DNA from 4 places in the Endozoicomonas sp. Mp262 genome. Region 2 is predicted to be linked to each of the others. Evidence: predicted binding sites of a transcription regulator. Region 2 holds the regulator's gene; each other region holds the start of a gene.
What was found. The regulator FNR, encoded in region 2, switches genes on or off when oxygen is low (the NO sensors DNR and NnrR bind a similar motif). The targets are predictions, from matches to a motif close to TTGATNTANATCAA.
Positions count from the first base shown of each region.

Region 1: the regulator FNR is predicted to act here: its motif matches at 4,111-4,124, upstream of MJ595_RS06355 (YfcC family protein).
Region 3: the regulator FNR is predicted to act here: its motif matches at 1,990-2,003, upstream of glpA (anaerobic glycerol-3-phosphate dehydrogenase subunit A).
Region 4: the regulator FNR is predicted to act here: its motif matches at 2,212-2,225, upstream of MJ595_RS06160 (C69 family dipeptidase).

Region 1 covers NZ_CP092489.1:1,453,132-1,460,789, forward strand. Annotated here, with positions in the region: gene MJ595_RS06335 (complement resistance protein TraT) at 1-195, opposite strand, end outside; gene arcC (carbamate kinase) at 380-1,315, opposite strand; gene argF (ornithine carbamoyltransferase) at 1,389-2,390, opposite strand; gene arcA (arginine deiminase) at 2,524-3,747, opposite strand; gene MJ595_RS06355 (YfcC family protein) at 4,268-5,659, shown strand; gene argR (transcriptional regulator ArgR) at 5,720-6,181, shown strand; gene MJ595_RS06365 (hypothetical protein) at 6,422-6,904, shown strand; gene MJ595_RS06370 (RNA-binding transcriptional accessory protein) at 7,094-7,658, shown strand, end outside.
Region 2 covers NZ_CP092489.1:3,194,947-3,202,604, reverse strand. Annotated here, with positions in the region: gene MJ595_RS14070 (heavy metal translocating P-type ATPase) at 1-170, shown strand, start outside; gene ccoS (cbb3-type cytochrome oxidase assembly protein CcoS) at 173-361, shown strand; gene MJ595_RS14060 (sulfite exporter TauE/SafE family protein) at 354-1,055, shown strand; gene hemN (oxygen-independent coproporphyrinogen III oxidase) at 1,452-2,843, shown strand; gene fnr (fumarate/nitrate reduction transcriptional regulator Fnr) at 3,061-3,822, shown strand; gene MJ595_RS14045 (adenine phosphoribosyltransferase) at 3,954-4,496, shown strand; gene MJ595_RS14040 (hypothetical protein) at 4,585-5,085, shown strand; gene MJ595_RS14035 (TraR/DksA family transcriptional regulator) at 5,140-5,469, opposite strand; gene ttcA (tRNA 2-thiocytidine(32) synthetase TtcA) at 5,845-6,783, shown strand; gene MJ595_RS14025 (glucosaminidase domain-containing protein) at 6,870-7,658, opposite strand, start outside.
Region 3 covers NZ_CP092489.1:1,692,082-1,699,739, reverse strand. Annotated here, with positions in the region: gene MJ595_RS07470 (hypothetical protein) at 1-314, opposite strand, end outside; gene MJ595_RS07465 (hypothetical protein) at 498-1,814, opposite strand; gene glpA (anaerobic glycerol-3-phosphate dehydrogenase subunit A) at 2,070-3,746, shown strand; gene glpB (glycerol-3-phosphate dehydrogenase subunit GlpB) at 3,743-5,044, shown strand; gene glpC (anaerobic glycerol-3-phosphate dehydrogenase subunit GlpC) at 4,995-6,245, shown strand; gene MJ595_RS07445 (hypothetical protein) at 6,297-7,601, opposite strand.
Region 4 covers NZ_CP092489.1:1,411,548-1,419,205, forward strand. Annotated here, with positions in the region: gene MJ595_RS06155 (hypothetical protein) at 1-400, opposite strand, end outside; gene MJ595_RS06160 (C69 family dipeptidase) at 659-2,146, opposite strand; gene MJ595_RS06165 (hypothetical protein) at 2,338-2,508, opposite strand; gene MJ595_RS06170 (IS630 family transposase) at 2,584-3,237, opposite strand; gene MJ595_RS06175 (helix-turn-helix domain-containing protein) at 3,159-3,632, opposite strand; gene glnE (bifunctional [glutamate--ammonia ligase]-adenylyl-L-tyrosine phosphorylase/[glutamate--ammonia-ligase] adenylyltransferase) at 3,945-6,818, opposite strand.

The DNA of each region.
Region 1 (7,658 bases), 1.7 Mb from region 2:
CTCCTGCTTATCCGAGGTATTGCGAACCTGAAGGAAAACCGTTCGCTTGCTGGAAGCCACCGGGTCAAGAAAGATACTGTCGGACATTTTTGTCTGAACATCGAGGTTCTTTTTTTCCAAGGCAACCTGTGTAGCCGCACATCCGAATAGCATCGAAACCAAAAACAACGTGCCGAATAACTTCGCCAGCTTCATAAAAATCCCTGTATTGCTTTTTAATTATTATTTTTCTCATCGACTGTCGTCATAAACGACTAAAATCGTATGCAACAAAATATACAGGGGCGCACTGTTTTGCAATAAACCACTATAAAAAAACCCTGAACTAACAGGGTTTTTGATCAATATTGGGACTTTTAACCTGAGTTAACTCATTTTCTCAATAGTAAGTCACACCATCGGCAACATCATTGCGAATCACTGTACCGGAATCACTGGTGAGAATTTCCGCTGCATATTCCAGGGAGCCGATGGCTGCCATCTTGCCGCCATTACGAACAAACTGGGTAGCCGCCTCGACTTTAGGTCCCATGGAACCCGCAGCAAAACCGAACTGATCCATGGCCTCGGGTGTGGCGCAGCGAATATCTTTGGAATCTGGCTGACCAAAGTTGGTGGCTACTGCCTCAACGTCGCTCAGAATAATAAAGGCATCGGCTTCAATCCCTTCAGCCAGAACGCGGGAAGCACGGTCTTTATCGATTACAGCCTCAACACCTTCCAGGGTGCCGTCTTCTTTGCGGGTTACGGGAACGCCACCGCCACCACCACAGATCACAGTAATGTCACCAGAAGAAATCAGATGCTGCAGGGAAGGCAGTTCCAAGATTTCCTGAGGCTGTGGGGAAGGCACTACGCGACGGAAGTACTCGCCATCAGCCTTGATAGTCCAGTCAGGATTAGCCTTCAGCATTTCTTCAGACTCTTCCTTGCTGTAGACAGGACCCACAAACTTGTCCGGATCACTGAATGCTGCATCAGATGTATCAACCAGCGTCTGTGTAGAAACAGTGCATACCTTGCGACCAGGCATCTGGTTACGCAGTTCCTGCTCAAACATAAAGCCGATCATACCCTGAGTCTGGGCACCCAGAGCATCCAGCGGATAAGGTGTAACTTCTTTATAGGATTCGTTCATCAGGGCCAGCAGGCCAACCTGAGGGCCATTACCGTGGGTCAGGATAACCTGATGGTCACGGGCAATTTTGGCAATGGATTCTGCGGCCTTACGGATATTTTGGCGCTGAACACCGCACTCAAGTGGTTCACCACGCTGAAGAATGGCGTTTCCGCCCAGAGCAATTACTACACGCATCGTATTTATAGACTCTTATAAATCAGGGTAGAAATAAAAAGAGAGCCTCCCGGCTCCCTTTCCTCACTGGTGCTTATTCGCCCAGAGTGGCAACCATTACCGCCTTGATGGTGTGCATGCGGTTTTCTGCTTCATCAAACACAATGGAGTATTTGGATTCGAATACGTCTTCAGATACTTCCAGACCGTTCATGTTGTACTTCTCAGCCACTTCCTTACCGATGGTGGTTTCATCGTTGTGGAATGCTGGCAGGCAGTGCATGAATTTCACCTGAGGGTTGCCGGTCTTGGCAATCATGTCCATGTTCACCTGGTAAGGTGTCATCATAGCCACGCGCTCATCCCAGGCTTCCTGGCTCTCACCCATGGAAACCCATACGTCGGTGTACAGGAAGTCAACGCCCTTCACACCTTCGTCAACATTTTCAGTCAGGGTAATACGGGCACCGGTTTCTTCAGCGATACGGCTGCATTCTTCAACCAGGGATTCTTTAGGCCAGAACGCTTTAGGAGCAACCAGACGAATATCCATGCCCATCTTGGCAGCACCCACCAGCAGGGAGTTACCCATGTTGTTACGGGCATCGCCCATGTAAGCAAAGGACATTTCATTCAGCTGACGACCCTGGCCATGTTCCAGCATGGTCATGAAGTCTGCCAGAATCTGGGTGGGGTGCCAGGTGTCAGTCAGACCATTCCATACAGGCACACCGGAGAATTCGCCCAGCTCTTCAACGGCTTTCTGGGAAAAACCACGGAATTCGATACCGTCATACATGCGGCCTAACACACGAGCAGTGTCTTTCACTGTCTCTTTTTTACCCATCTGGGAGCCACCGCTGATGTAAGTCACGTTGGCACCCTGGTCAAAAGCGGCCACTTCGAACGCACAACGAGTACGGGTAGATGCTTTTTCAAAGATCAGGGCAATGTTTTTGTTTTTCAGACGCTGCTGCTCATAGCCATTATATTTGGCTTTTTTCAGCTCCATCGCCATATCGATGAAGTGGTTGATTTCGCGAGGAGTGAAATCCAGCAGCTTCAGGAAGTTACGGTTGCGCAGATTGAAAGCCATGGTTGTATACCTTGTTCAAGCACCCCATGTTTCATGGGGCATAATTTTTTAGTGGAAGCATTCATTGGTCAATGCTTCCTTTCGTTTTGTTGAACCCTGACTGAACTGCTGCCAATCAAGGTTCAGAATAAACTTAGATATCGTCACGCTGCATTGGGCAGCTCATGCAACGGGCACCGCCGCGGCCACGACCCAGGTCTTCGCCCGGAATAGTCAGCACCTTGATACCCGCCTCTTCCATATTGCGGACGGTGTTGACGTTACGCTCATAGGTCACAACCACACCTGGGCGAATCGCCAGAACGTTGTTGGCATCATTCCACTGTTCACGTTCAGCTTCGAAAATATCGCCACCCGTAGGCACCATGCGCAGTTCCGGCACGTCCAGGGCTCGGGCAATGGCCTTGGTGAAGCCGTCTTTCACACGATTGAATACGATCTCTTCATCAGCTCCCGGAGTCAGTTCCCAGCATGCAGTATCACCCTTCATAATGTCTGGGTAGTAGGTGAAGCAGTCGATATCCATGTGAGTGAATACAGTATCCAGGTGCATGCAGCTGCGAGCCTTGGGCAGTTGCAGGGCAATGACTTTCTTGGCCTGGCCAGTCTTGAACAGTGCCCGGGTCAGTTGTTCAACACCCTGTGGAGTGGTGCGCTCGGACATACCGATCAGGACAGTGCCACGACCAATAACCAGAACATCGCCACCTTCGATTGTAGAGTGATCAAAGTTACGATCTTCATCACCAAAGTAGGTCTGGAAATCAGCATCCTTGAACATGGGGTGGAATTTGTAGATGGCTCTCAGGTGAACGGTTTCACGCTTACGGGCAGGCTTGGCCATTGGGTTTACGGATACACCACCGTAAATCCAGCAAGAGGTATCACGGGTAAACAGGTGGTTAGGGATAGGATCAATGATGAAGTCAGTTTGACCCATCATTCCCAGAGTCATGCTCTTACAGGAGGAATCCAGCTCAGCAACGGTCAAGCCACCGGTTAAATGCTTGGCCAGGGACATTTCATCCATGGACTCCAGATAAGCGCGAACTTCTTTCGCCAGGGCATTCCCATAACGATGCTTGTTAACCTGGCGATCCAGAACCCATGCTTTTGCTTCAGGAATTCTCAAAGTTTCTGCCAGCATGTTGGTGAGCAGATAGACTTCTGTACCGTTTTCCGTCAGAACTTTTTGAAATTCGTCATGCTCTTTACCGGCCTGTTCAATACGCAGCACGTCATCAAATAGCAGGGATTCGCAATTGGAAGGAGTCAGTCGCTTAAGACTTAACTCTGGACGATGCAACATTACTTTGCGCAGCTGACCAATTTCAGATCCAACGTAAAACTCGTTCATGTTCCTAGCCTAAAAATTTAGTTAAAAACTTTATAAAAAAACAATATCAAAAAATAATCAGGACTTTTTACCCAAGCTATAAAAACCAACAGCAGATTTTTACAGTCTCAATTTAAAATGCCCCCATAAAACCAATCATGTTTAATCAATTCAAATGACAGGTACTGTAAATAACTTGGCAGCAAGCTTACTCTTAAGACGTCTTTAATTATTGACACAGATCAACTATTGATAGGCAATAACACCCATAAAAAGTCACTATAATAGCTATTTACCCAGACTTAACGGGTCCTTATTCGCATAAACTCACAAACCCATTCAGCAAAACGCATAAACACCCATTTTTTATTCGCCTCTCTATTTTTGATTTAAATCAAAAAATAAAACGTTGGGATTGCGGACACTTTGCATATCAACCCTTAACCTGAAAATACCCTTCTTAATTCATAGTGAGTAGAGAAATTTTCAGTTAATAACCTACTTTTGCGTCATCTCTTCCATTAAGCTCATTGGAGTGGTTATGAGTGCCATTAAAAACCTAAAGCTGCCTTCAGCCTATACAATCCTATTTTTGATTATTGCCTTTATGGCTGTCATGACCTGGATTATCCCTGCCGGGCAATACCAAACGGTAATGAATGAAACCCTGGGTAAAGAAGTGGCTGTTGCCGGCACTTATGCACGAACCGATGCCAATCCCCAAGGCTTGATAGATGTTTTGTCTGCGCCAATTACCGGTATTCAAGGCTCTATCGATCTGGGCCTGTTCATACTTATCATTGGTGGCTTCCTGATGGTTATCTCTGCAACCGGGGCTATTGATGCAGGTATCGCCCGGGCTGTTTCCCGTATGAAGGGTAAAGAGCACCTGATGATTCCTATTCTGATGGCATGCTTTGCAGGCGGTGGCACTGTCTATGGTATGGCCGAGGAAACCATTCCATTCTATATGTTGCTGATCCCTGTCATTATTGCTGCCGGCTACGATGCTCTGACCGGGGTTGCTATCGTCCTATTAGGTTCCGGTATTGGCGTACTGGGTTCAACCATTAACCCCTTTGCCACCGTTATCGCTTCCGATGCTTCCGGCATTCCCTTTACCCAAGGTGTTGGTTTACGCATTATCATACTGGCCCTGAGTTTCCTGATCAGTGTTTTCTATGTGATGCGTTATGCTAAAAAGGTAAAAGAAAATCCAGCCGCTTCTCTTGTGGCTGAAATGAAAGAAGCCAACGAAAAGCATTTTCTTGAAAAACGCGGCAAGGAAGAAAACAATGAATTCACCTTCAAGCATAAGCTGATTCTGACCCTCTTTGTTGTCACCTTCGCCATCATGATTTGGGGTGTGGCAGCCGGCGGTTGGTGGATGACAGAAATGTCTATCCTCTTCCTTGCTGCCTCCATTATCGTTGCAGTGATTGGTGGTCTGAACGAAGAGAAGTTTATTGAGTGTTTTATAGAAGGCTGTAAAGACCTTCTCGGTGTTGTTCTGGTTCTGGGTATTGCCCGTGGTATCGGTACAGTGATGGATAATGGCATGATCACCGGAACCATCCTTAGCTGGGGTGAATCCAGCCTCGCCAACCTGCCATCTGTGCTGTTTGTTAACGTGATGTACCTGATTCATGCGGTGCTTTCGATTTTTATTCCTTCCACATCTGGCCTGGCCGTATTCTCCATGCCTATTATGTCACCACTGGCTGATTTTGCCGGCGTTGGCCGTGAGCTCGCAGTCACCGCTTACCAGAGCTCTGCCGGACTCACCAATCTGGTGACCCCAACCTACGGTGTGGTGGTAGCAGGGCTGGCTATTGGACGGGTATCTATCGTACGCTGGTTCAAATTTATATGGCCTCTGCTGTTGATTCTGGCCGCTGTTTCCATGATCAGCCTCAGCATCGCCGCCCTTTAATTATGTGAAGATCAGGGGAATTTATCCCCTGATCCTTTGTTTTATCTCGGACCCCCCTCAATGAGAGTTCACGATCCCGTTCTGGTAAAAACCTTTAAAGTGCTTTTGCAGGAGCACCAATTCAGCTCTCAGGCTGAAATGGTTTGCGCCCTCAAGCATGAAGGCTTTGAGAATATCAATCAGTCCAAAGTCTCGCGAATATTGACCCAGCTCGGCGCTATTCGCACCCGGAACGCAAAAAAAGAAACCGTTTACTGCCTGCCTGGCGAACTGGGCGTACCCTCTGTTGATGCTCCTATATCCAGCCTGGTGGTTGATATTGATTACAATCATGCTTTCGTCGTAATCAAAACCACGCCTGCCGCTGCCCAGATTGTTGCCCGACTTATGGACTCACTGGGTAAGGCAGATGGTATCCTGGGTTGCGTAGGGGGAGATGACACTATTTTTGTTACCCCCACCCGGTGTACCACCGTAGAAAGCCTGTACCAAACCATCAAGCAACTGCTTCGTCCCCGTTGATGGACGCTCTGTAGCCTGTAGGGCTGTTGATATTTGCATTCCGTTCCCGGCATCTTGCCGGGGGTCAGCCATACCCAGCTGAATTGTCAGTAATACTGCCCCTGCGGTTAGCCCATTTCTCAGCCTACTCCGGTATAACATTCCTTAACCCGGGCAAATAAGCACACCAAACGGGTTTAAAATAACCTGTCCTGCTCATGGCCCATACAACTTTTAGCCAACAGTTATGAGGGTAGTGATATGAAAGGAATCATCGAAATTCTCAGCAAACAGGCAGCCATTGCACGCGAACTCACTGAACAGAAACACAGGCTTCCGGCTGAAGAGCAAAAAGCCACACCTCCCGTTTTCGGTTTCAGCGATGGAGATGAGGTTCAAATTGAGCGCTTTTGCAGAATTATCTGTTATGGGATGAGCACGCCCTTTCCCCGCTCACAGCAACAGTTGGGATATGCGGTTATAGGATTAAAAAAGGCACTGAAAAAACTGAGTCTTGTGGAGCTACTTAACCGCAGTCCCAACGTGGCACTTGTAACAGCTGAATGCTCAAGGCCTGAAGTTAAGCCATTACCCCAGCTGGATAACCTGCTGCACCAGGATTTATTACAAAAGGCTCTACCTAATTTACGACAGGCTGTACGTTTCATGCATGAGCGTGATCAGCAGGACATTTACAGCATTTTGCAACTGAAGGTTGGCTATTTAACACCCCCCTGCTCCTAAAGGGAGCAGGATTATCAGAAGGACGGATTTTTTTACGCTGTAGCGCCATAAACCTGAAATCTTTAATCCGGTGCTGTACTAAAATCAACAACCACTTCCTCAACTTCAAACAAGCAAACTACAGACAATCCTGCCTATTTAGTTATAATCTTTTCGCTTATAACGACCATTTCTCACTGAGTATATTGTATGGAGATTATCCCTCAGCGCATTGCCGACGAGCTGGGTGTTCGGGAGACCCAGGTAGCCAGCGCAGTGAAATTACTGGACGATGGCGCTACAGTTCCCTTTATCGCCCGATATCGAAAAGAAGCCACCGGCGGGCTGGATGACACCCAGTTAAGAACGCTGGAGGAAAGGCTTCGTTATTTACGGGAGCTGGAAGAGCGTCGCCAAACGATTCTGAAAAGTATCGCAGACCAGGAAAAACTCACCCCGGAACTAGAAAAAGATATCCGGTCTGCTGACACCAAAACCCGCCTGGAAGACCTTTACCTGCCCTACAAACCCAAACGACGCACCAAAGCCCAGATCGCCAGGGAGGCAGGACTCGAACCACTGGCGGATGCCCTGTTTGATAACCCATCCCTGACACCAGAAGAGGAAGCGGCTGGCTATATCAATGCTGACAACGGTATAGCCGACACCAAGGCCGCACTGGAAGGCGCCCGCTATATTCTGATGGAGCGTTTCAGTGAGAATGCTGAACTACTGGGACAACTTCGAGAGTTCCTGTGGAGTGACGGGCTACTGA
Region 2 (7,658 bases):
TGACCGCCCTGCCTTTGGCTGCTTCGGGTATGATCGCTCCCTGGATGGCCGCATTGGGCATGACCCTGAGTTCATTGATAGTGGTAGCTAACGCATTACGCCTTGACAGGCCCAGATTAAAAGCAGGAAGCAAACAACAGTCCACACCACTTGATTATCAGGAAACCTGACCATGGAAAGCCTGTTTATCCTTATTCCCCTGGCCCTGATTTTAGTCGCCATTGCTATCAGGGTATTTTTCTGGGCAGTGGACAATGGTCAGTTTGATGACCTTGAAGGTCCGGCACACAGCATCCTGTTTGACGATGACCCTGCCGTTGAAAAAACGCTACCAACCGGGACAAAAGTCAAAGATGACTAACATAACCCCCTATCTATCCGCCCTTATGATTGGACTGCTTGGTAGTGCTCACTGTATCGGTATGTGTGGCGGTATTACCTCGGCATTAAGCCTATCCATCAAAGATAACGGCAGACATTCATCAGCAATAATTCTGCTGGGTTATCACCTGGGCAGGATTGGAAGCTATGCCATGGCCGGATTTATTTTCGGAAGCCTTGGCTGGTTTCTTGGAGATATCAATGAATCAATGCAACTTGCCCTACGCTGGTTTGCCGGAGGGATGCTGATAGCCATGGGGCTATATTTGTCAGGCCTCTGGAAGGGCCTTACCGCCTTTGAACAGGCTGGCGGTCTGCTGTGGCAACGAATCCAGCCCATTGCCACCCGACTGCTACCCATTCAAAGTTTTTATGGTGCTTATGCCCTTGGTTCACTCTGGGGATGGCTGCCCTGCGGTATGGTTTACAGCACCCTGAGCTGGTCAGCAAGCCATGCCAACCCACTAAGCTCTGCGCTGTTAATGGCTACGTTTGGATTAGGCACCTTACCTTCCGTTCTATTAACCGGCTTATTCGCCAAACAGCTTAAAGCGATCATCCAGGCACAACTAACCAGAAACCTGGCATCAATAGTGATCATTGCATTAGGTATATGGACGCTGCCCGGGCCTCATCAAAAGACGATCATGGGCATCCTTTCCGGTCATATCTAGCAATGCCCCCCCAGGTGCTGATGAAGATACATAATCGAAGTCAATAAATCTTCATTATTTCCCTCACCGCTCATCAATACTCTCTATAATGAGCTAGTCTATACATCAATTAGAACTAGTCAGCAGCATTCCCGAGATAGAAAAGTAAGTAAAACCACCCAGCAAACTTAAAAAATTCAAGTAAAGCACACGATTGACATATATCAAAGAATACTATTAACAGGTTATTTAAACTAAAATTATGGTTTATCGTGTAAATGCGATTTACATGCGCTAGAAAAGCGAAAAAATATTAACGATGCTCTTAAAACTCCGTATTGTTTTCAGAAGCTACTGATAAGAGATGTCGCCTTTTCGGTAAATTTATACCTACGCAAAGAATACTAGAGATTCATTATGAGAGACGCCCCCATCTGGGACTCGGAACTGATATCACACTACAACCTGTCTGGTCCCCGCTATACCTCTTATCCTACAGCGGTTCAATTTACCGAAGATTTCGATCGCCAAAGTTATCAGTCCAACGCCTGGCGCAGTGCCATTACAGCAAAACCACTGTCCCTGTATTTTCATATCCCGTTTTGCACCCATGTATGCTATTACTGCGCATGCAACAAAATTGTGACCAAGCATAAAACCAGGTCCACAAGCTACCTGAAACACCTCTTCCGGGAAATAGAGTTACAGTCAGAATTCTTTGATATCCGTCAGCCCGTTGAGCAAATGCATTTTGGCGGAGGAACACCCACCTTTCTTAGTAATGAACAGCTATCGGCATTAGTGGACAAAATAGATCAGCATTTTGGACTGATGCGAGGTGACAGTGTTGACTATTCCATTGAGCTTGACCCACGGGAAGTGGACTGGCCAAAAATGTCACTGCTCAGCGATTTAGGCTTTAACCGGATCAGTATTGGTGTTCAGGATCTCAATCCCGTGGTTCAAAAAGCAGTGAACCGGGTTCAAAGTGAGCAGCAAATTCTCTCTGTACTGGACGCTGCCAGAACCATGACATTCAAGTCCATTCATATGGATTTAATTTATGGGCTACCTCATCAAAGCACTGAATCCTTTAGCTCAACCCTTGACCGCATCATCGAGATGGCGCCGGATCGCCTGTCACTATTTAACTACGCACACCTTCCCCACCGGTTTAAACCACAACGCCGGATTAACCCCCAGGATCTCCCTTCAGCAGAGACAAAGCTGGCAATACTGGAGCAATCCATTGAAAAACTGCTAAAACGAGGCTATACCTATATCGGCATGGATCATTTTGCCTTACCCGAGGATGACTTGGCCATTGCCCAGGATGCCGGGACACTGCACCGCAACTTTCAGGGCTATACCACCCACAGTCACTGCGATCTCGTCGGCATGGGCGTTTCCTCTATCAGCAAGATAGGCTCGGTCTACACACAAAACCAGGTTGATGAAAAAGCCTATGCCAGCTGTATTGAGCAGGACATCATTCCTCATTATCGAGGGCTGACAATGAGCCAGGATGATGAAATCAGGCAAGCCATCATCAACCAGCTTATCTGTCATTTTCACCTCGATATGGGAAAAATAGAGCAGCAATATCAAATCCATTTTCAGGATTACTTCTCCCGGGAAATGGCTCGGGTGGCAGACATGCAAAAAGACGGGCTACTCCTGGTAGACGACAACGCTCAATCGATCACAATACAACCAAAAGGCCGGTTACTTATTCGCAATGTTTGCATGATTTTTGATAAATACCTTAAAAAAACAACAGATCAACCTCTATACTCAAAGGTAATCTAATAATATCAGCTAAACAACAAACATTGATAAGCAAGTACTTACTACCACTATATACCAGAAGGCATATGGTTTTCTTTTAATAAAAGTCATAATTACTATAAAATTCCGTCTGCCATACGCCTTCCACTAAGCGATTCCGTGCATATAACACTTAAATTCTGGCCATATTTTCCATAAAATAGGGGCGTTTTTGCCAATACGACCTTGAGGCCACTCAATGACGTCCAAGCCCAACGTCCGACAGCCCAGCCATGTGGCCTGCAGAGATTGCAGTCTAAGCTCTCTATGCCTGCCACTTGCCTTGAGTATAAAAGATATTGATCAACTGGATCGAATCATCAAACGGGGACGCCCTCTGAAAAAAGGAGAGCACCTGTTTCTTGAAGGCGACCCATTCGCTAGCGTCTATGCGGTACGCTCAGGCGCGATAAAGACCTACACAGCCACTAATGAGGGTGAAGAGCAGATCACCTCCTTCTACCTTCCCAGTGAAATCCTTGGCCTTAGCGGTATGGATACGGATACCTATCCTGTTTCCGCCCAAGCAATGGAAACCACTATGGTCTGCGAAATCCCCTTTGAACAGCTTGAAAGTCTTTCTGATGATTTTCCCGAGCTTCGCAGGCATCTGATGCGACTGATGAGTAAAAAAATCCGCGAAGACCAACAGATGATGATGCTGCTTTCAAAAAAGAATGCGGATGAGCGCATAGCAACATTCCTCATTAACCTTGCCAGCCGCTTCCGTCGCCGGGGTTTCTCATCACAGTCCTTCAGACTCTCCATGTCCAGGAACGAAATGGGTAATTACCTGGGTCTGGCTGTTGAAACCGTAAGCAGGGTTTTTACCCGCTTCCAGAAAAACGGTTTAATTTCTGCCGTAGGCAAGGAAATTGAAATACGTAAGCCTGTAGAGCTATGCACCCTAGCGGGAGGGAAGTCAGTAGACAATACCCATGTACTTACAGCAGCGAGCTAGCACTGTCACTCCATCAGGAATGGATCGGGAAAACACCTTTTCTGCCAAGCCCACAAGCGTCATCCCCATAAAAATGGCGCTTGATATTTTGCATAGCATCCTATTAATCAGCCCTCCCTTCATGGCACCTTATGAGAATTGATGAAAATTATCTGAAATCACAAATCCGAGCTATTCAGGACTGGCCTAAAGATGGCATTACCTTCCGGGATATTACCTCTGTGTTTGAAAATCCCAGGGTGAGCCGGATGGTTATTGACAGCTTTATCCATCGTTATATCAACCAGAATATCAGTCATATCGCAGCCCTTGATGCCCGTGGCTTTCTGCTGGGTTCCACCCTGGCTTACGCACTGCATAAGCCCCTGATTCTTTTCAGGAAGAAAGGAAAGTTGCCACCAGACACCTTAGCCCAGGATTATCAATTGGAATACGGCACAGCCACGCTGGAAGTAAAGACGGATTCTTTTTCTCAGGGAGACAGAGTACTACTCATAGATGACCTTATTGCCACCGGAGGTACCCTTCTGGCTGCCGATGCACTCATCAGACAATCCGGAGCAACAACCATCGAAGCGGCAGCCATTATAGATCTTCCCGATCTTGGCGGTTCTACCAAACTGCAGGAAGCAGGCATCCCCACCTTCCCCCTCTGTTCGTTTAGCGGGGAGTAAACCGACAGACCGCCGGTACTTTTTCTTCAGACAGAACATCACCCAACGATAACCCTATAAAGCCCATTTATTACGGGCAGGGTATTCTATGGGAATGTGTTCGGGTGAACTGCGCCACTATATTATTCGCCCCAGCCTGAAACATATAGGTATGTGGAGCCTGGCGGGAGAAAACCTGCTGCTGGGCACTGCTGCCTGCGAATCGGGACTGGGAACCCACATCAAATTCCAAAACCACCAATCCCTGGGGCTCTATCAAATTTCGCCCAAAATGCATAAAAACATATGGGATAACTTCCTTGCCCCCCAACCGGAGCTTTCCAGCAAGGTAAGAGGGTTGGCAAGTCAAAGGGAGTTTCTGGCTCACCCTCATTACGAGCTGGTCACCAACCTGTCCTATTCCAGCGTCATCGCCTGGTTAATCTACTATCGCACAGGCTGCAATGTGAAAAAAATAACCCCCGGTGATATCTTGGGTCTGGGCAAGCTCTGGCATAAATACTTCCATAACCATCACCGCCCAAGCTCCCCTCAATACTTCGTCAGCTGTTATCATCAGCTTATTTCAGTACCTGAGACAACCCTATAACCGGCAGGTGCAGATTGCAAAAAGTTAAAAAATATGAGCATTGATAAAATGCGTTTATTGATCACGGGCTTCAGCGCAGCGAATGCACAGGTCAGTATATGGCATAGCCATCAAGCGCCCATCGGCGATTTCATCACCACAGACAGAGCAGTAGCCGTATTCCCCTTCAGTAATCCTGTCCAGCGCTTTATTTATTTGATTCAGCTCAATGGTGGCTTCATTACCCAAGGCATCAATCACTTCGTCATTCTCACGCTCTTGAGCCTGCTCAGACCAGTCAGCGCTCGACTTACGAGTCATACCCTGTTTGATTTTACCGAGACGATCAGTCAGCTCCTCCCTGCGGGAAAGAAGCAATGCTTTTAACTGCTCATGATTTACCATAATACGCCCCTGATCAGATACCTTAATTATTTCACCTTATTGCACAGCCTTATGCGGCCATATCGCGTGTCCACTAACCCAAAGAACACCCCATAGCTTAACACAATAGCAAACACTCACGGGCATAATTACCCCACCTTACAAAGAGGGAACAGGCAGCAAGGAGCATGCAACCACCCCTCTCTCAATCCGCTATCAATCATAAATCCCGACAGCCCCTAAACGTATATTCCTTACTTTCCATAATAAAACCTTTGATTATACTACTCTGTTTTTGCCCTCGGATGACGTGACTGATTATATTGGTGACGGCTCCGGGATTAGATAGCTATTTACTATTCAGATAGCGTCTATATTGCCGGATTATACAAAGGTATGCAGACCCCTCTTTCCCAAAAAATGAAAGCTGATAAAGTCAACTTCAATAAACTCCAAAAACGCCTGCGCCGCCAGGTTGGACAGGCTATTGCCGACTATCGGATGATCGAGGAGGGAGACCGTATTATGTGCTGTCTCTCAGGCGGCAAAGACAGCTACACCATGCTGGAAATTCTGCTCAATCTCAAGCATAACGCTCCCGTAAATTTTGACGTTATCGCTGTCAACCTCGATCAAAAACAACCCGGTTTTCCAGAGCACGTACTGCCGGACTACCTCGCAAGCATCGGTGTGGAGTACCGAATCATTGAGGAAGACACCTACAGTATTGTCAAAGAAAAAGTACCGGAAGGAAAAACCACCTGCGCCCTGTGCTCCAGACTAAGGCGAGGCATTCTTTACCGGACGGCAACCGAGCTTAAGGCGACCAAAATAGCCTTAGGCCATCACCGGGATGATTTGCTGGAAACCTTATTTCTGAACATGTTTTATGGCGGCAAAATGAAAGCCATGCCACCCAAGCTGGTCAGTGATGACGGCAAACATATGGTGATCAGGCCGCTGGCCTATTGCCGGGAAAAGGATATTATCCAGTTTGCCGAACATAAAGCCTTTCCCATTATTCCCTGCAACCTGTGCGGTTCCCAGGAAAATCTTCAGCGTAAGGCCGTTAAGGCCATGCTGAATGAATGGGACAAGCGATTCCCGGGAAGGATTGAAAGCATGTTCAGGGCCCTTCGTAATGTGGCCCCTTCACACCTTGCTGATGCCGAACTGTTTGACTTTAAAAACCTCAAGAGTGATGGCTCTCCCAACGAAAACGGCGATACTGCATTTGATCCGGTAGATCTGCCCATCGCCTATCGGGATGAAGAGTATCAGGAAGAAAAAAGTCCGTCGAATACTGCGGAAATGGTTAATATCGTCAATATTTAGAAGGGTTAAATGGTTAATGGGGTTTCGATCCTTTTGGGTCAACTATTCGCTCCTCCCCATTAACCATTTCCCCTCCATAAATACTATCAGGTACTCGGTGCCTGACCTTTCAGGTCATATTTGAGCAGCCCATTACTAGCAATCATGCCTGTTAGCTCATTGACATAGTCCTCCCCCCTAATGGAGTAGGCATGCAGCCCCTCAGCCAGGCTTGGACCCGTGACAGGCTCCTTGAGTAAGCGTCTTTCCAGACGAATATCCCTCATCTCCTGATAGTTCGGATGGGTATTCAAATTGTGGATATAGGCTCGCACTGAGTCAGAAACCGTTGCAAACCTTCTGACCTCATAACTGGCACCAGCAGGACGGCCACTGGGAACCAGGCCACACCCCTTACTGAAGCACCATTGACCAAAGAGGTTATGGCCTTCCACTGCAAACCGGGAGGTTCCCCAGGCAGACTCATTGGCAGATTGTGCCAGAGCCAGGGAAACAGGAATAATATCTACCCGGGCCAATACAGCTCTAAACAGAGTCCTATCAAATTGATCCCCCACATCAATTCGGTATTTCCCAGCCATATCCATTAACCACTGTTTCTCAGAGACTGTCATTTCAGGCTTTTCCTTTAGCCCTAAAATCTGTCCCCTGAGAACCCGCACCTTCTGGTTCTCCTGCTCAACCAAAGGTTTCATATAATCGAAAAACGCCTGTTTTTTCTGATGAACATCCCTGATAACACTAAAATCAGGTAATGCCTCAGCGGGTTTTACCGTTTCACCAGCATCCCGGGATAAAGCCACTTCCTGATGAGGTGCCGTTACCACGAACACTGATGATGCAGACCAGTCCGAGGAAGTATTAATATAGCCTGA
Region 3 (7,658 bases), 1.5 Mb from region 2:
TCGTCATCAACTTCATAGTTTCCAAATAAATCATACCCAAAAAACAAATCACTTTTTAGCATGATATTACTATAAAGATCCACCCGATGCCCCATAGCTACAAATGGCGTTACCCATCGATAACGCATATTTTTATATATAATTTCTTTACTGGAATCTACTTTTTCAGATTTCTCCCTAACCAAATAAAGATTTTCTTCTTCCACTGCAAGCTTTATTTCAGGGGTTATTTTTATTTCATATCCCGCATAGCAACCATTCCAGATAATTAATATGTTTAAAATCAAGCATACAAGAAAAAATAGTCGTTTCATAATATCCAGGCTAATGGAGTAAAATATCAATTCCAATATAGCCTATAAATAGACCTATCACCTGATGACCTTTTACACCCAAATAGTCTTGACTTAATCTTTTAACTGACACCTGCCTTAAAATAAAAAAGGACAGGAAGGAAAAAGGATATTTCAAAATCACAGAAAATATCATTCCCCCTTCTACTCTACAATCCTAAAAACTTTTACCGTATGAAAGCTATACATGACTGCCAAGTATTGACAATCACGACTAAGAATCAGGGAGTAAGGACCTGCAAAACGTTGCTTGCGCTCATCCCAGCATTGGACTTTACTCCGATCAAAGGTTAACTCGACCCACCTCCCCCCCTGTTTTTTTAGATATTTTATATGACCGTCCTTAAACCCAATAACTAAGCACTGGCTATTAGAGCTAAAAACGTGACTGATTAAATGCTCTTCATGCTCAAAGATATCTTCATTATCAATACAAAAATCATTAGGATTGATTTTTTTTAATATTGCTTGCTCAGCATATACCCTTCTAGGGCCTTTAGTACAAATATACCTTTGTGTCTGTTTATATATAAGCAAATACTGACTGTCGGGGCTAAAATCAACAGTACCATCATATCCACCATAATCTATTGTTTTCCAATGACCATTCTCTACGTCAAGCCCCCTCAACCTATAATCCTCAAAATATCTAGAAACTATTAACCCAAAGTATCTACTAAACAGGACGTCAAAAACTATTGAGTGCTTTCCTGAAACTTGAATAGTATCCCCTACCTGAGTTAAAACTCCTTCTCTAATTTCACTCTGATAAAGTACATAAATACATTGTTTCCTATTCAACTCTGCTTTAGGTTTAACTACAACAGCATAAGCGCAGGCATCTAGACTTACAAAGACATCATCCACTACTTCCTCATTTTTAAAAACTGTACCACTTAGAAGGTCTGGAAGATGCCGTTTCGCTTTTGAAAATTCAAATTTATTCTCTTGCTTTGTTAGCCATAGGCAGTCATCCATTTTACCATCATCTTGTATTTTTCTTATCTGAAGTCCGGGGGGCCTAGAATCTATCTTTGTTAAAAGATGCCTGGAATGCCTGTCAAACTGGCAAATTCCTTTGTTTTCTACACTGAACTCATCCATGACATCTAAAGCTAAGCTCTCCCCCCACTTTGCAAGATAAACTTTTCTCTTATCACTGACTGCTACATATTTGTTATCATCACTCTGTGCAAAATTCACTTCTTCCCTAACACTCACTTCTCCAGAATCGTCACCAAAACATAGTATTCGATCACCACGGTTTATCCCCAAAGGATATAAATAAATACATTTCCCATGCACGACCAGCAATGAATTATCATAAAAATCGATCTGACCTACGGCGCTTGTTAACTGAATGTCAGCGACCTCCTCAAAAAAAACATCAAATGCACGCAGCTCAACAAAAAACAACAATCCTGATATAAGTAAACTATATCTTATCCTTACTTTCTTCATAAGCTTGACCCTAGTACATCAACTAGCGATAAGTAATTATAATAGATGAAAGATCCCCCCCCTTCTCCAACCCCCATAGAACATCAACAAATAGACGCAAGCACACCACACGCCACAAATCACCAAAAAATCACAACCAAACCTACTATCGAACCAATACGAACACAGTCGAATGTTGATATAAATCATTTCGAACATTAAAATCCCCCTACATAATGTTTGTAAAGACGCGTATCTAACCTAACCAGGCCTCTAATGAAAACCCTTGAAACAGACGTTGTCATCATCGGCGGTGGCGCTACAGGAGCCGGTGTCCTTCGTGACTGCTCACTGCGGGGCATTCGTGCAATTCTGATCGAGAAAGATGATATTGCCACTGGAGCTACCGGCCGCAACCACGGCTTGCTTCATTCCGGAGGCCGTTATGCTGTCACTGACGCCCACTCTGCCAAAGAGTGCATCCAGGAAAACAAAATCCTTAAGAAAGTCGCCCGTCACTGCATAGAAGAAACCGGCGGATTATTTATCACCCTGCCCGAGGATGACGTGTCTTTTCAAAAGACATTTATCGAAGCCTGTAATACGTCAGGCATTGAAACAGAGCTACTCTCTTCACAGCAGGCATTGAAACTAGAGCCAAACGTCAACCCACGATTACTGGGCGCTGTAAAGGTTCCTGATGGAACCATTGATCCCTTTCGCCTGACAGCATCCAACATTCTTGACGCCGAAGAACATGGCGGCCAGCTGCTCAATTACACCCGGGTTCAGGGACTGATTGTTGAAAATGGCCGTGTCTGCGGCATTCATGCCACCCACATTAAAACCGGGGAACGCATTGCTGTTCGCGCTCAACAAGTGGTGAATGCTGCCGGGATATGGGGACAACAAATTGCAGAATATGCCGACCTTTCTATCCATATGATCCCTTCAAAGGGTTCTCTGCTCATCATGGATTATCGGATTAACAGCATGGTGCTTAACCGCTGTCGTAAACCGGCTGACGCTGACATTCTGGTTCCTGGCGACACCATTTCCCTGATTGGCACTACATCCCAAAAAATCCCCTACGGTGAAATTGATAATCTGAAAATTGATCCTGAAGAGGTGGATATTCTGATCCGCGAAGGAGAAAAGCTGGCTCCTGTCATGTCACGCTCCCGAATTCTTCGGGCCTATGCGGGAGTACGCCCTTTGGTTGCCCTGGGAGACAGTACAGGCCGGAATATCAGCCGCGGAATTGTGTTAATGGACCATGCAGACAATGACGGTTTACCTGGACTGGTAACTATTACCGGTGGCAAGCTGATGACTTATCGCCTGATGGCAGAAAAAGCCACAGATGCCGTTGCCAAACACCTGGGCAATAGCACTCCCTGCTGTACTGCCGAAGTTCCTTTACCGGGAGCCTGTGGTGAACAGGCAGATATTCAAACGCCAACCCTGTCAGCTCCGGTGTCTGTTTCCGCAAAATATCGCCATGGTGAGCGGGCAGCAATGTTCCTTTCCGAAAATGAAGAAAAGAATGCCATTGTTTGTGAATGTGAAATGGTAACCCGGGGGGAAATCGAATACGCCGTTGAAAAACTCAATGCCCCGGACTTAGTGGATCTTCGTCGTCGGACACGGCTGGGTATGGGGCCTTGTCAGGGCGAACTCTGTGCCTGTCGTGCGGCAGGCATTATCCAGGATCTAATCCCCACAGAACCACAGCAGCCCCTGAATAGCATTGGTGAATTCCTGGAAGAGCGCTGGAAAGGCAATCAGCCAGTCCTATGGGGCGATGCCTTGCGGGAAGCTGAGTTCAGTCACTGGATTTATGAATCATTGCTAGGCTATAGCAGCCTGCAAAAAGCAACAGAACCCCTTGATATCAATTTGGCACAACCTGCCATTACACAAAGCCCAGTAAAAGAGAAGCCAGCAGCATGAGATATGACAGCATAATTATTGGCGGCGGGCTGGCTGGACTGACCTCTGCCATCCGCTGCGCCGAAGCAGGCTTGAAAACGGCAGTAATCAGTTTCGGGGAAAGTTCCCTGACTTTTGCCTCTGGCGCTATTGACATCCTTGGTTATCATAGCGATGGCAGTGTCGTGCAATCACCTTTTCCCGCCGTGGCCAAGCTTGCAGAAAGTAACCCCAACCACCCTTATAGCAAGGTTGGGGTAGACACACTTAAACAAGGTCTGCACCGCTTTTGCCACCACCTTGACGTTGCCGGAGTTCCCATGGCCAGCCAGAGTGAAGATAATCACTGGCGAACAACGGCATTGGGCAGCCTTCGTCCAGCCTGGCTTTACCAACCCGGTATGATGCCACTGCCTATAAAACAGCCCGCAAAGGGAATTCAGCGCATTGCTATTGTTAATATCGCCGGATTCAGGGATTTTCAGCCTTCTCTTGCAGTTGCAGGTCTAAAGCAGCACCCGGCATTTCAACAAGCCAGGATTACCAGTAAAACCATTACTGCCAGGGAGCTGGGTCTGGAAACCCGAAATCCGTTTGAGCTTCGCTCTATCGAATTAGCACGGGCGTTAAATCATGCCGATAACTTTCAGCGACTGACAAACGCCCTTGGAGGCGCAGCAGGTTCTTCGGATTTGCTTATCATACCTGCCGTTTTGGAGGACTCACTGGGCAGAAGCCGTATTCCTGAATTATCACAAAAAATTGGCTGTCAGATTATGGAAGTGGCAAGCCTGCCTCCCTCACTACCAGGCCTGCGCATTGCTAACGCCCTGAAAAGGCAGTTCAACAAGCTGGGCGGGATGCTTATTGAAGGAGATCTGGTGGAAAAAGGCAACTTTGATAATGGTCGCCTGGTGAGTATTGAGACCCATTACAACAAGGATCTGCCCCTGTATGCCAATCACTTTGTTCTGGCTTCCGGCAGTTTCTTCAGCAAAGGACTCCTAAGCAAGCAAAATCGCATCATTGAGCCAACCTTTGACCTTGATGTGGAAGCCCCTTCAGACCGGTCACTATGGGCATCAGGAAAATTCCTGGACAGCAAGGCTCATCATTTTATTGAATACGGTGTCAGCTGCAACCAGCAGTTGCAACCAACGCGCCAGGGTCTGCCCATTGAAAATATGTACTGTGTTGGCTCTGTGCTGGCCGGTTTTAACCCGGTAGCAGAAGGTTCAGCCGGTGGTGTATCCATTGCCACAGGCTTCCATGCTGCCGAACAAATTATTGCTGCATATCAAGCCTGCGCCGGTAATTAAGATGCTATCTCTCACAGACACCACCTTTGATAACTGTATCAAATGCACCGTTTGCACCACCCGCTGCCCGGTTGCTGAAGCACGCCCTGATTATCCCGGCCCCAAGCAGGCTGGCCCTGATGGCGAACGATTTCGCATCAAAAGCCCCGGCCTGTACGACGATGCCCTGAAGTATTGCACCAACTGTAAACGCTGTGAGGTGGCCTGCCCGTCCAATGTCCATATCGGCACAATTATTCAGAAGGCCAAGGCTCGCCATGACGGGTTCAAGCAGGGTCCCCGGGAGTTTATGCTGAGCCATACTGACTTGATGGGTACCCTGTCTTCAACCACCGCACCTATTGTCAATGTAGTAACGGCCATGAAGCCTGTGAAAAAACTACTGGACAAAACCCTGGGGGTTGATGAACGACGGACACTGCCGAAATACACCTTCCAGACATTCCGTAAATGGTTTGGCAAACATGCCGGAAACCAGGAACGTTTTGACCGCAAGATCACCTATTTCCACGGTTGCTACACCAATTACAACGTACCCGCAGTGGGTAAAGACCTGGTGGCTGTTTTAAATGCCATTAATATTGGTGTGCGATTAACGGCAAAAGAAAAATGTTGTGGCGTCCCTCTCATTGCCAACGGCTTCCTGAAAAAGGCCCGTAAAAATGCTGACCTGAATATGACTCAGTTTGCCAAAAGCCTGGATGCCGGTTCAGAAGCCGTTATCTCATCCTCTTCAAGCTGCGCCATGACGTTACGGGATGAGTATCCGGATATGCTGGATGTGGATAACTCTGCCTTTAAAGATCAGATCCAGTTTGTCTCCCGGTTCCTGATCAAGGAATTTGCATCCGGAAATAAGCCGGAAATGAAGCCCCTTAACCTGAAGGTAGCCTACCATAGCCCCTGTCACTTGATTCGTATGGGGGGAGTGGTTCATACCGTTGAGCTGATGCGGGAAATCCCGGGACTGGAACTGACCCTGCTTGACCAGAATTGCTGTGGCTTGTCCGGTACTTATGGCTTTAAGAAAGAGAACTATGATACTTCCCAAAAAATTGCCAATAAGATGCTGGAGCAAATAAAGACAACGGAAGCTGACTATATCATCACAGACTGTGAGTCATGCAAAATGCAGGTGGAGATGAATACTGACCATAAGGTACTTCATCCGGTGACGCTGATTGCTATGGCACTAGTTTAGAAACCACTCTATGGACAATAATAATTACTATTGTCCATAGACTATGGCATATCATTTAAAAGCCTGCTCCAGATCCTTAAGGTCAATGGGCTTATCCATATAATAAATGCCTCTATCCACTTCATGCTTCAGGAATCCAATATCTGATTTTCCGGGATTAACCGCTTCAGCCTTTCTTTCAATAGCTGCATCATACACATCATCAAAACTCGGTTTGTCTGTACTGTCAGCTATTCTTAATAGCGTATCAGCAGCTGCATTCATTCCCCGCCCTCCATTGGATAGAAGAGGCAATAGCTTAGCCATATTAGCTATAGAAAAACCGTTATTTTCAGGAGAAAATGCCAGATTTACCAACTCCTCAATTCGTCTATCTTTAGCATAAAAAAAGCTGTTAGATAAAGCAGCCAAATCCAATGTTAGCCGGTGCCTTGGACATCCCTGACATATTGAGTCCCCATAAACCGACTGCTCCTGAACACCTGCCGCCCGGATTATTTCTAAAAGTCGAAATAAATTGGCCACATCAAGATTTATTGATGCACCTACCGAATGACAATCGCCACTTTTTCCTGCATCACGGCATAAAGGCTCTCTATATGTCACACATTCCGTTCCATCTTTAGGAAAACAACTCTTAATTACGGGTCTATTTCCCATTTCCAACTTGGCAACATCAACAGCCATAGAGGCTTCCGCCAGGCGGACAACATCGACACCTGTAATATAAAGAGGCCCATATGGAGGGACATATATTTCTTTGACCAATTCAAAGACTTTCATTGCTTTATTTTTTGATTCACCAGGTGGTAATCCTGCTTTCATTTTTAATCTGGACGCCACTTCATAAATTTCATCTAGCCCAATACATAGGTCATCGCTACTCATTTTCTTTATATCACTTTGATAGATCTGAAAATCTCTGCGAAGCTGATCATAACTAACAACAGGCTCTGAATTCAGATAGTTACACCTTCTTTCTTTGGCGTGAGGAGAGGCATCAGCAGTCTTTGTTTCAGGTTTGTTTTTTGTTTTTTCAGGGACAGCTGCGCCAAATCTAAATCCACTGTCAGCCCCCATATACAGTTGTCCTGTATTGATATAGATTGATCCCTTTTCTGAATTAGCTATTATAAAGTCATTGCCCTTATAAAAAAAATCCTCGTTATCATTCATATTGACTTTATGCCCGGCTTTTTGAGCAGCTTTTTCAAAAAGATATTTAAAAATATCTTCCTCATCATCACCCGATTGCGCATTCGCCGGAGCAGTTAGTACATTAGATAGAACTACAATAAAAAAAACACTTAAAACCCTGCTAAAATAACAGGCTCTATTTATTTCTTTTCCCAACATTTATTACCACCTTAATATTATTAGTCAATATATTTATATACATGGGGATGTATTCCA
Region 4 (7,658 bases), 1.8 Mb from region 2:
TTTTGGTATAGAAAAATGCATGAGATTCCTTGCGCTTTGGGGCACCACCTAAGAAAGAAGTAACATCAGCATTTTCATGAAACTTTTCACCGAAAATATAGCTATCTTTCACTGTATCTTTAACAGCTTTGACATTTAAATCAAAGTCATTAAGACCGCAAGCAAAGACCACTAATCTTGATGGGGGCGCTTTTTTTAGAGTGGTTTTTATTTTTTTGTAATCACTAGAGAATTTGAGACTATCTAAAACAACCTTTATCACTTTAGGAACTGAGTCATTACAACTAAATGAAGCAATATCTTTTGATAGAGCAGGGTGAGTAGTAGTTCCTTGCAAGCTGGCTATAGGAGTATCAGACTGGTCATCTCCAAAAACAATATAAACTGAATGATTAGCCACATATACCGTCATTATATAATCAGCATTACAGAAAAATGGGAAAAAAACACATATAACAAACAGAACATTAGTGCTGAGCTTTCTAATACTGCGTTTAAACGGAGTTTGTACCATTTTGATTTGCCTCTTCAGAAACTTATTTTAAGCATTCACAAAGGACTTAAGGCTAGACTATATGGATAAAAATGCTATTCAGGATTTTTAATTGAATTATCCCCCTTAAATTAATTGGTTAATATTTAAGGGGGATAATGGTTTTTATAATTTCTTAATCTTATCAAACTCCTCCGGACTGTATTTTTTTTCTGTACTACGAGTCAGATCCGTCATTAGTTCAGACTGTAAAAACTGGGCACGGTCATAGGCTGTTTGCAATAGGCCATTGGAGTAGTTACTGGCATACTGGATAGCCATATCCTGGTTATCCTTATACATGTGTTTCAACATGTCCCGGGTATAGGCATGGGTTTTCACCAGGTAATGTTCGGCTGAGTCGATGACACCATCGACCACTTTCTTATATTTACCCTCCATCACGTTGGGGCTGGCAAGGGTTCCCAGGGAGCGGAATGTCCACCAGGCAGAGCTGTTGTCATAGTGATCCTTGCCCTGGGTATAGACCTTGGGAACATGACTCATCACATTGTAAACAGGGATGAAGGGGCTGTAATTAATATTACTGGGTGTCTGCCAGATCACAGCGGCCAACTCTCCCGGCATGTTGGGGTACATTTCAATGATATGGGCTTCAGAGGTGCGATCCACGCCAATGGGACGCTTACCCTTGCCCTTCAGTTGGGTTCCCTGGTAATCAGAACGGAGCACTTTGGCGATATCCGTCACACTGATTTTCTGGTCTGGCTTTAAAAACAGGGGATACTGATCCTGTCGTATTTTCTGTTTAACTGAGGCACTCAGCAGGTTTTGTCCCATCCACTCTCTATCTGTGTTGTAGAGGTCACCCAGCTTGCCAAAGGCTTGGGCAAAGTTAAAGTTTCTGCTGTCAGGCTTGCTCAGAAGTTTATGCTTGCGGGTAAATTCCAGCAGCCCCTTTGAATGCATTATATTTTGGGTATCACCCAGGTCTACATCATGAATACGCAGGCCGTTGGCAATGACGGCATACTTGTCATCAGGTACTTTTACCGCAATCCAGTGATGCCCCGATCCTATCTCCATATACCAGGCTTCCTTGGTGTCAGCAAACTGGACGCCATTGGCTTCACCGGCGCCATACCGAGTCACATAATCACCCAATAGCTGCACGGCCTCTCTGGCACTTTTAGCCTGGGACAGAATCAGTCCGGTCATATTTTGCTCAATAATGCCCTGGTCCACCAGGGGATCGACTTTCTGAGCCTTTTCATTCATCTCGGCACTATTGGTGGCAGACATGGCCAGGTTGAATTCATTCACTCCGCGCTCTTCGAACACTTTGCCATCGTTAGAATTCTGATAGGCATCCCAGTCATTCATGGCGGTATAGCGCCAGGATGTTTCCGGGGCGGGAACTTTTAAACCATTGGATAAGGTGATCACATCCCCGGCTTTATAGCTTTTACGGGGATAAACATGCATTCGCTTCGCCCAGTTATTAGTGGAAAAGTCTTCGTTTCGGGAGATCATCAATGCACCGGATGCCGAGGCATCTTTGCCTACAATCACCGAAGTGCAGGCCTGGGCCAGGGGGAGCATAACCAGGGAGGAGATAGCCGCAGCCAGGGTTCTTTTCTTAAATAACGTCATAGTTGCAGGTTCTGTTATCAGGGATAAGAATAGCTGCAATCTACTGAGGACCGGCCCGTGCCACTATGATATGTATCAACTAAACCACGCCCAGTTAGAAAAGTACAGTTTGATAAATCTGGGCAAGGCGCGCTTTAGTCTAATTTTTTAACAGCGTTTCAGTAACCTATTCGAATCAGTATTATTGATATTTAATCATAATCCTCTAAATTCAATGAGACTGTTAGTTGATAGCTACTTCCCTCTACAGGCGATAAAATGACGTCTTCATTTACAAATGCTAAAACACGAAATTCTTTTTCAATCTCTTTGTTAGTGCTTTCTTCTGTAAAGACTAGAGTGGCATAAAATAACTCTTCCATCTTAATAATATATAAACGCCCCACGGTTCCTTCTTTTGGATAACATAAGTAGTGTATAGATTGCTTTCGAATAATTTAACCATCCAGTCGGACAGTATTAGAAAATGAGATCATATACTCCTCTCCAAATGAAAAAAGCACCCGTTCAACTTCTTTTTCAAATTCCGCAAAGCTCTTGATTGACAAGAGGTTGAGCCATTCATACTTTATTTTCCTCCACAGGATTTCAATCAGGTTGAGCTCAGGTGAATATGTTGGCAGAAAGCAGACCAGCAATTTCTTTTCAATCATCCAGTCATCAATTCTGGCACAAAACTTTTTGCTGGTGTGAATGCTGGCATTATCCACCATAACTACCGTGTAACGATCATTTGAGCTGTATTTTTCATCTGCCATTTTCTCTGCAAAGTCATCAAAGGCCGCAATCACCGTATCGCTATTCACTGAACCCACAACAGGATAATGAAATAGCTCACAGCTTCGGTTCATAAACCCCAGTACGTTGATGCGTTTACTTTTGACTGATGGTATTCTGAGCTGCTTTCCTTTTTCCTGCCAACCGTATGGCACACAAGGTTCCTGGGTAAAGCCGGACTCATCAAAATAAAATAAATTGATTAACCCTTTGCTCTCGGCTTCCTGGGCATCTTTCAGAGCAGTTTTACAGTCATGGAATTGCTCTTCGTCCCGTTTATGTTTGCATGATTTACGGAGTCTTTTGTAAACCAGCCCTGCTTTTTTACAATGTTTGCCAGAGTAATTTTTGATGAAGATTTACCGGTTTCATCCTCGATCTTGGATTTGACATACGATAAGCGACGAGGCTCTTCAGCCACTAATTCTTTTATGCGTTGCACTTCGGATTCGTCATATATGCACGGCCTACCGCCACCATGCCCCTTGTACAAGGCACGAATACCATATTCTTCCCAATCATCAATCCACTGAGAAGCAGTTTGATATCTAATTTCAAGTATTTCGGCAATTTGCTCAAGGGTAAAGCCACGATTGCTCAATAAAAGGCTATGGGCTCTTTCCCTTATACATCTCAGAGGTCCGTAGTGTTTGGCGAATTTCAAAGTTAATAAAACAGCTTCATCAGTGATTGTAGTGACGTACTTCATAGGGAGAGGGATTTAAAGACCAGTACTCTCTTTATAATAGAGTAAATGTATCATTCAATAGCTATCTGATCGTTAGATCAAGAAGTAGATTTCTCGTACTGGCCGAACATCCAGTTTATTTGAAACCAAACTATGACCTACTTAAAGGGAACTCTTTTGGATCTACAAGATAATGAACACCTTTAGGAGCAGAGATGGCAATGCTATTCATAAAGAGGGCTACAAATAGCATAAATAATTTGAGTTTCATGCTCTTTTCCTAGCTAAAAATATAGGGTTTCATCAGGCTGGGCACTTATAACAATATCCGGGTTAGTGTATCCACTGCCCCCAAAGATCCTTAACAGGCTTTTGATATTGCTCAACCTCAGAAGCAGGGATTATCGAATTCTTATTTTGTAAAGCCTGTTTGTGCATACTCAATCGAAGCTGTTGATAAGCATCTCTGATGGCGTGGGCCAAGGTTTCATCCAACAGTTTTTCATGCTCAAGCTGTTCGGATATACGGATATTATCTGTCCACTGAATCAGTGAGGGATGGCTGGAGGCATATCGCAGTACGGCATATTGCATAAGAAACTCAATATCAACGATGCCGCCCTCATCATGTTTAATATCAAACAGGTCAGAATGGCCTTTGCTGCCCAGGTGCTCCCGCATTTTATTTCTCATATCCAGCACTTTCTGGCGAAGGGCGTCAGGTTCGCGCTGCTGGCTTAATACCTGGGCCCTTACCTTTTCGAACTGCTCAGCCAGTTTGCTATCTCCAGCAACAACCCTGGCTCGAACCAGAGCCTGATGTTCCCAGGTCCAGGCATCATTTAGCTGATATTTTTCAAACGCCTTGAATGAACTGACCAGTAACCCCGATGAACCCGAAGGACGCAGCCGCATATCCACCTCATAGAGGGCCCCTGAGAGCGTCTGGGTTGTCAGTATATGAATGATGCGCTGTCCCAGTCGGGTATAAAACGTAGCGCAGTCAATTTTGCGGGGGCCATCGGTTTCTTTATTGGCGGCACCATTATGAACAAATACCAGATCCAGGTCAGAACCGGGACCCAGCTCTATGCCGCCCAGTTTGCCATAACCAATGACAATAAAGCCCGGATCACAGTGATGATTGTTTTCATCCACAGGGAACCCGTGACGTCCAATTAAATTCTTCCAGGCAATAGTAACCACCTGGTCCAGTACCACTTCAGCAATCCAGGTGAGATAATCACTCTCTTTCATCAGGGGCAAGGTTCCTGCCACGTGGGCAGCGGTGACTCGAAGAGTATGAGCCATTTTAAAATAGCGCAGCACCTCCATTTGGGATTCCAGGTCATCCTCCGGAATATGGGCCAGTTGCTGTCGTAAGTCATCTGCCAGCTCATGCTTTTCCGGTGCCTTGTAAAGCAACCCTAAATTCAAAAACTCATCAAGAAGGGAAGGGTGGCCAGCAATCTGGTCAGCAATCCAGGGGCTGGCGATACAGAGTTTGCATAGATGCTCCAGGGCACCGGGATTTTCCATCAGCAACACAAGATAAACGGTACGCCGCAAAACGGCCTCAACCAATGGCAATAATCTGTTCATGGCAATATCCGGCTCACTGGATGACGCCATGAAATCCAGCAGTATCGGCATGAATTTATCCAGGCGCCCCCTGCTTTGCCGACGAACCCGCGAAAGTGCTTTTCCTTCCCTGAGAGCTAAAAAACGACCATGTGATGCCTTAGGCGCCTTAAAACCCTTTTGGGTGAGTAACCCCAGTTCTTCTTCTTCCGTCAGCTGACCCAGCCAGAAAGGCGACCATAGGTCTGTTTTTTCAGATTCTGGGTTACCACCTGCTGACTCGGAAATAACATGATCAAAATGACTGATAACATGATGACGGTGCCGGTCCAGGGCTGCCGACAATTCAGGCCATGACTGACATCCCATACTCCAGCTTACTCTGGCCTGAGTCTTGTCATCGCCCGGCAAGGTCTGTGTCTGCTTATCCTTAACGGCTTGCAAGGCATGCTCCAGATCCCGGAGAAAAATATAGGCATCCCTTAGCTCACCAATAACCTTTTCCGGCAAATATCCGTTAGTCTTCAAGGCGGTCAGTACCTCCAGCAGACTTTTTTTCTGAAGGCTGCGGTCACGTCCTCCATGAATTAACTGGAAAGATTGGGCAATAAACTCAATTTCCCTGATCCCGCCAGGCCCCAGCTTGATATTTTTGTTCATGCCCTTGCGCTTGACTTCCCGTTCAATCAAACGCTTCATATCCCGCAAGGCCGAGATAGCACTGAAATCTATATAACGCCGGTAGACAAACGGTTTGAGCTGCGACAACAACAGCTCACCGGCCCCATGATCGCCAGCTACAGCTCTGGCTTTCACCATGGCATAGCGCTCCCAGTCCCGGCCCTGATCCTGGTAATACTGCTCCATGGCGGCAAAGCTCATGGCCAGTGCTCCGCTGCTTCCATAGGGTCTCAGTCGCATGTCCACGCGAAAAACAAAGCCCTCGGCGGTTCTGCTATCAAGCACTTTTATAAGTCGTTGCCCGAGGCGGATAAAAAATTCCTGGTTAGTTAAGCTTCTGGCGCCTCCTGTGGTTTCACCCTGGGAGGGATAGGAAAAGATCAGATCAATATCTGAAGACAGGTTGAGCTCTCTGGCCCCCAGTTTTCCCATCCCTAACACCACCAGTTTTTGTGGCACAGATACTTTGCCATTGTGTTTTTTATGCGGTGTGCCAAAGGTTCCGGCAAGGTCGTTATAAAGCCACTGTTGCGCCTGATCTATACAGGCATCTGCAAGGTTGGAGAGGTCGGTGGTGATCTGTTTAAGGTTGGCCAGCTGGTTGCTGTCACGCCAGATAATCCGTGTTATCTCTCTGTTGCGATAGTGCCGAAGCCGGGACATAAGCTGGCTTTCTGACTCAACAGATGTCAATAACTGGCTGAGCTGTTCACTGTGATAATGATCAGAGACTTCCAGTCCCGGGTGACTCTGATAGTGTTGATAAAAAGTGAAGAGCAGAGCTGGCTGATGAATAAACTGCTCTGCAACAAAATCACTGGCTACCCAACTGCGAATAAGCTGATCAAGAAAGGGGGCGGGTAATTGATCCAGTTTCTGTAAGAGTACTTCTGCCTCACAGGCCACCAGAAACTGCTGCCAGTATACTTGAAGGGCTTGTTCCATTTGCGGGGGATAAGAACCAGGCAACTCCATCAAAACACTCGCTTTAAATCAAGGGAAACGGCATCTTTCAGGATTTTAACGATAATTAACATCGCCTGACAGGTGTTTCTATAGGGGATGATCAAAAAAAACAAATGTTGAAAGTACTTTATTATTGAATTACACATAAGTACTGGTACTCATTGCGGCAATTGCTTATCTTGTAGTTAGATTACATTTGATCGAAATCATTTTTTTTGCGATTGAAACTGGCATGGTCGGTTGGCGCTCGTCTGGAGTTTGTGACAAAAGTTGTCATGTGTACTCGCAAGCGAACAGGGCGACCCTGTGTCAGTTCAAATAGCCTGAATGGAAACGCTGATTTCCTATTTATGGCTACTGAACGCCACTTTAGCACTGACTGATTCAGAGGCTGTTAAGATAGCTGAACCCGCACCCGCAGCAGGGCCATCTATTTTTAAACCGCCCACCAGGTGCTAAACATTGTGGTACATCAGGTCAATACTATTCTTGGCGTAGCAGGCAGCTGGTTAAAAACAGAAACCGGTATCTGAACTATCTTGGCTAATATATGCTCAGATCAGTGCTTCTAAGAGGTTGTTTGGAAAGTAGTACCTGTCGTAGGGGCGTCTATTTTCAGATGGCTTTTCAGCATTGAAGTTCACCCCGTTGTTTTATGGAAAGCACTTTTCTCCACAGGGGGTGCCGAAAACATTGTCAGCACTCGGGGTTGTTTATTTTATACAACCAAACATCCCAATTTGCCTAGCCATGGAGCATTGATCAACTATCGATCGCCCTGGTTTCCATACGCCATACATAATTGCTGTTCGTCTTCAC